One region of the Clostridium beijerinckii genome, then DNA from elsewhere that is predicted to be linked to it. Evidence: riboswitches for the same ligand, from Rfam matches in the RefSeq annotation. Region 1 holds a riboswitch; the other holds the start of a gene.
What was found. Region 1 has a riboswitch for lysine ahead of lysA (diaminopimelate decarboxylase). Riboswitches for the same ligand answer to the same signal wherever they lie in the genome.
Positions count from the first base shown of each region.

Region 2: it holds a riboswitch for lysine, as region 1 does, so the genes downstream of both, dapA (4-hydroxy-tetrahydrodipicolinate synthase) here and lysA (diaminopimelate decarboxylase) in region 1, are expected to answer to the same signal.

Region 1 covers NZ_CP144906.1:5,176,435-5,179,654, forward strand. Annotated here, with positions in the region: gene lepB (signal peptidase I) at 1-426, opposite strand, end outside; gene lysA (diaminopimelate decarboxylase) at 692-1,987, opposite strand; lysine riboswitch at 2,303-2,473, opposite strand; gene PZA12_RS23255 (hydrolase) at 2,652-3,220, opposite strand, start outside.
Region 2 covers NZ_CP144906.1:5,468,624-5,471,843, forward strand. Annotated here, with positions in the region: gene PZA12_RS24490 (SulP family inorganic anion transporter) at 1-330, opposite strand, end outside; gene dapA (4-hydroxy-tetrahydrodipicolinate synthase) at 529-1,398, opposite strand; lysine riboswitch at 1,543-1,709, opposite strand; gene PZA12_RS24500 (sulfite exporter TauE/SafE family protein) at 1,745-2,521, opposite strand; rRNA gene rrf (5S ribosomal RNA) at 2,634-2,750, opposite strand; rRNA gene PZA12_RS24510 (23S ribosomal RNA) at 2,825-3,220, opposite strand, start outside.

The sequences.
Region 1 (3,220 bases):
ATCTCCATTATATATCTCGTTATTTTTCACATAGTCTTCCTTGAGCTCCTGACCGTTTCTATAAACAACACCATTTTTAATTTCTATTGTATCTCCCGGAAGTCCTATTAATCTTTTTATTAAAATCTCACCCTTAAATTCGTCATTTTTAAATAATACAATATCTCCTTCTTTTAAATTTTTAGGATTATGCACCCTAGTTACTATCAATCTATCTTTAACTTCTAATGTTGGAATCATAGATCCACTTGTAATCCAAACACCGTATCCCACAAAATTCCATACAAGAAGCGCTATGCAAAGAACAACTGCAATATCAATTATCCATTCATTTAATATGGACTTCTTTTTTTCTTTTTTATCTGCTACAATTTCATCTTCGTTATTTTCTGCCACAATATTACCTCCATGTCCCATATTACACATAATTTTTCATTAATACCCCATTTTTTCATAATCCTTAATTATATAAATCATTTCACTTAAAAAATTCTTGGTTGCGCTTCGCGCTTTTTTCTAATGTGCATATTTTAATATGCTATATTAGTATAACATATTTTACTATCTAAAATATTTATAAGATGTTAATTTTATAACAAAAATATGCACCAATCTTAAAAATTAGTGCATAATCCTTTTAGGAAATCTATATAATTTAAATTCTTACTTAAACATATTCAAATACTTATATCTATTCAACATCATTCTTTAATAGATCATCATAGGATTCTCTTTTGCAAATAAGTCTTGTTTTATTATCTTTAACCATTACAACCGCTGGCTTTGGTATTCTATTATAATTGCTTGACATAGAATAACCATATGCTCCTGTAGTCATTATTGCTAGAATATCTCCGCTTTTAACTTCTGGAATTTTAATATTTTCTAATAATATATCTCCCGATTCACAGCACTTTCCTGATATTGTAACTGTTTCTTCTCTATCTCCTTCAACTCTACTTGCAAGAATACATTCATATTCTGCATTATAAAGAGCCGGTCTTATATTATCAGTCATTCCACCGTCTACTGATACATATTTTCTAACACTCGGAATTTCCTTGACTGATCCTACAGTATATAAAGTTGTTCCTGCATTAGCTACAATACTTCTTCCTGGCTCTATTGTAAGAATTGGCCTTTCTTGACCTGTTCTCCCACACACTTCATCAACTTTATTAATTATTGTGCTGCAATATTCTTCAGTACTTCTTGGCTCGTCTCCCTCAGTATAGTATATACCAAAGCCTCCGCCAAAATCTACTTCATTTATTAGGTAACCTAGGTTTTCCTTTGTATTTCTCACAAGTTCTAACATTATTTCAACAGCATCTTCATATGGCTCTAAGTCAAATATTTGCGAACCTATATGACAATGTATTCCTGCAAGATTTATATTCTCTAAACTTATAGCTTTTTTAATAGCATCTTCTATTACAGTACCAACTGGAGCAAAGCCAAATTTTGAATCTATTTGTCCAGTCTTTATATAATCATGAGTATGCGCTTCAATACCTGGTGTTATTCTTAAATAAACATTTTGTACCTTATTATATTCTTTAGCTATATCATTTAATGCGTCTATTTCGTAATAATTATCTACTACAAAATTACCTACACCTAGTCTTACGCCAAGTTCAATCTCAGATAGAGTCTTATTATTTCCATGGAACATAACTTTTTCAAGTGGAAATTCAGACTTATATGCAGTGTATAATTCCCCCCCAGATACAACATCAAGACACATATTCTCTTCCTTCAATAATTTACACATTTGAAGTGTCAAAAATGCTTTTCCTGCAAAAGCTACTCTATTATTATTCTCTTCGCACTTGAAATATTTTCTATAATCCCTACAGTATTCTCTTATTAAATCTTCATCAAATACATATAACGGACTCCCATATTCTCTCACTAAATTTTTAGCACTGATGCCTCCAATCATTAATTGATTGTCTTCTACTTTCATTGTTCCAAACAACTTCATTTGATTAACCCCCAAATTATATTTTATTAGCTATTGCTTCATTGATTAAAATAAATCACAACACCAATTTCAATAAAAAATATCCGTTTTTTGCATTAACTCCGGATTATTGCTGTTGTATTAACTAATAATTATAATAAAAAACAAACGCCACAGAGTATATCTGTGACGAGTGGTAGATCTTTACGCTAAATTTATGCACAATATTTTCATTAATTATCAATTCTTCGCAAAAGATTAATAAATGAATTTGAACGTCTATACTAACAAAATCATTATTATTCTTTTCAAACTGTTAATTTATAACTGAAAAAAGTACCTTGTAGCTCAACACTCTTCGTGACAGTTATTCACATATTCTATGAATACCCAGAAAAAGATTATCGCATAATAATCTATTTTCTTCGGCTGTAATACCTTTTAGTATAAATCAACGTTTGCCAACTCCTCATACCTACTATTTATTGCAGCACCTCTACCCCAGGTCATGTTATATATTATATTATTAGAATTCATTAATATTTTAATATTAATGACATTATAAATCATTATCTGCACAATATCATTTTATTAAACTGTTACAAATATGATACCATAAATTAAACTTAAAGCAATACTTTTTTAACTTTAAATTAATGGTATAAAACCCAAGCTTATTAAGTTCTTATTCTTTCCTATACTCATCCATAAGATCTCCCATAATACTTGCTGATGTTGGTGGCGTAAAAGTTATAGCATTTGCTCCAGCTTGAATTGTCTCTTTAATTGACTCTTCAGTTGGTCCTCCAGTTGCTATTATAGGAAACTCTGGAAATCTCTTTCTGATATTTCTGACTATATTAGCGGTATTTCTTCCACCTGAAACATTAAGTATTGTAGCTCCAGCTTCAATCCTTTTAGCAATATCTTCATCTTCAGAAATGACCGTTACTATTACTGGTATATCTATTGTTGACCTAATCTTATTAACAATTTCATTACTCGTAGGTGCATTTACAACAACTCCCATAGCACCTTTGAATTCTGCATCCATAGCTAAATTCACAACTCTTTTTCCTTGTGTTATTCCTCCGCCTACGCCACAAAAAACCGGAACATCAGCGGCCATAACAAGTGCCTGTGTTATTACAGGCTGTGGCGTAAATGGATATACCGCAATAATTGCATCAGCATTGCTATTTCTTATTAATGCTACATCTGTACTAAATAGCAATGATTTTATTCTCTTCCCAA
Region 2 (3,220 bases), 290 kb from region 1:
CCCCATTATTATTAATATAATTCCAGCCATTATCGTTGCTACAACAAGTCCACCTATACCATACTCTTGAATAATAGAATAAATTATAACTACAAAAGCCGCTGTAGGTCCACCTATTTGAACTTTACTTCCACCTAAGAGTGAAATAATAAATCCTGCAAATATTGCTGTCGTAAGCCCTTTCTCTGGAGATACTCCCGATGATATTCCAAGTGCTATTGACAACGGTAATGCTATTACAGCTACAATAACGCCAGCTATAATATCCTTCATAACTTGCTCTCTAGTAATTTCCTTGTTCTTAATCATAGAAAAGAACTTAGGCATCATTTCTAATCACTTCCTTATTAAATTTGTCAGTCTCTATCTTACTCCTAAATTTTAAAGTAGTCAAAATACCCCTGTCATTGCTACATTACTAGAAGAATTCATAGAGAAATTAATCCAAAGTGATTTTTTATTGAAGCCAATTCATTTAACTTATAACAATTATCTATAATATAATTATACTTTTTTATCTCAGTTATGTTAAATACTTAATATTTTATCTATCTTACTTTCTAATCCTTTTGTGATATTCATTAATGGCAATCTAACTTCATCAGAATCTATTATACCTAGTTTCTTTAGGCTGTACTTAAGAGGTGTTGGATTTGGTTCTGAAAATAATAGCGGTATCATTTTATATAGAGAATTCCATTTTTTTAGTGCAGCTTGATGATCATTAGCCTTTGCTAAGTTATATACCTCAATAAAATCTTTAGTATTTAAATGTGCTGATGCCATTATTCCGCCTTGTCCTCCAAGCATAAGCGTCGTATAAAAATACATATCTTCACCTGTTAAGATGGAAAAATCTTTTGGAGGATTCATTAATAGTTCAGTTGTTTGCTTCATGCTTCCACAGCAATCTTTTATTCCTATTATGTTTTTTAACTGAGATAATACATGCACAGTTTCATTTTCAATATTAGCTCCAGTTCTATATGGTATATTATAAAGTACTATATCCAAATCAGTTGATTCTGATATACTTTTAAAGTGCTCATAAATACCTCTTTGATCTGGTCTCGAATAGTATGGTGTAACTGATAGTATTCCATTCACTTTATGCTTTTCTACTAATTTTAGCTTTTTAATTACTTCACTTGTATTATTGCCTCCTAATCCGACGTATACTGGAACTCTATTCTTATTATATTGAACAGTTTTTTCTAAAATTTCCTCATATTCATTCTCTAGTATTGTAGGTGATTCTCCTGTAGTTGCAAGTGGTATAATTCCATTTACTCCTTCTTCTACGTAATGATTAATCATTCTTTCGTAAGATTTAAAATCTACCTTTCCATCTTTAAATGGTGTTAATAATGGTACTAGAACTCCTTCAACCTTTGCCAACTTCTCCAACTCCTCAAATCTATTTTATTAAATAAGAAAACCCGTTAGCATATATACCAACGGGTAGAGTTAACCGCATAAAACTTGTACAAAACTAAAACATAAAATATCATAACTATAACATTATTATCTATAGCTTCACCAAATCCTTGTAGCTCTCCACTTTCGTGACAGTTATGCATATATTTTATGCATACCCAGAAATAAATTTTTGCATAATCTAAATCTTCGGCTATAATACCTTTCTTTATTAGTCAACGTTTGCCAACTCATAATAAATACTCTTTATTAATAGCACCTCTACCTTAGGTTTTCGTTATTACATTATTAAAATTATATCATTTAATTAACTACTTGTAAATAAAATAGCATCTATCACTTTACCAAATAACATAATTATTACTAATATTATTATCGGCTTTATAATCTTCGCTCCACTTTTAATTGCAAAATGTGCCCCTAAATAATTTCCTAAACTAGCACATATAGCTGCAGGTATACCTATCATAAATAAAACCTTGCCATTTAATATATAAGCTATTAGTGCTGCAAAATTAGATGCCAAATTCACTATCTTAGCATTACCAGACGCAGTTATAAGATTGAATCCTAAAAACGATGTGAAAGCTAAAACTAAAAATGTTCCTGTTCCCGGACCAAAAAATCCATCATAAGCTCCTATTACTAAACCTATTATTCCTGCCACTAAATAAATCTTTCTATGTTCTACTTTCTTTTCGTTATTTTCTACTCCAATCTTTCTGTTAAACAAAAGAAAAACTGCAACAATAGGTAAAATGATAATAAGACAGTATTGCAAATACTTTTCATCTAGTAGCAATACTAATTGCGTTCCAAACCAAGATCCTATAATAGCACCTATAGCTGAAATTAATGCTGGTTTAATTTTTATATTACCACTACTTAAAAATTTTATGGAAGCCGCAAATGTTCCAATGCCATTTGCAAACTTATTGGTTCCATATGCCATATGTATTGGCATTCCAGCAAAAATATATGCTGGCAAAGATATTATTCCCCCTCCACCTGCAACAGCATCCACAAAACCTGCGCAAAATACTAATGGGCATATGATAAGCAATGTTATATTATATGAATACATAACCTCTCCTAACGACAATAAGTTAATTATATTCTCTATAAAGATAATTGACTTATTACGACTTTAATAAAATTAAAATAAAAAAGATAGTCATTACAACTATCTTTTGCTTACCTCGCAACGTCCTACTCTGCCACACAGTCTCCCATGCAGTACCATCGGCGCTATAGACCTTAACTTTCCTGTTCGGAATGGGAAGGAGTGTTACCTCTATGCCATCACCACGAGATCTTTAATTTGAAAAAACTTTGTTCTTTCAAAATTGCACACAGTTTCTTTAATGTATATTACAACTTGATTATATTGGTCAAGCCCTCGACCTATTAGTATCAGTCAGCTAAATATGTTACCATACTTACACCTCTGACCTATCAACCTTGTAGTCTTCAAGGGGTCTTACTAGCTTATGCTATGGGAAATCTCATCTTGAGGTGGGCTTCACACTTAGATGCTTTCAGCGTTTATCCCTTCCCGACTTAGCTACCCAGCTATGCTTCTGGCGAAACAACTGGTACACCATAGGTCAGTCCATCCCGGTCCTCTCGTACTAAGGACAGCTCCTCTCAAATTTCCTACGCCCGCGACGGATAGGGACCGAACTGTCTCACGACGTTCTGAACCCAGCTCGCGTGCCGCTTTAATGGGCGAACAGCCCAACCCTTGGGACCTACTTCAGCCCCAGGATGCGACGAGCCGACA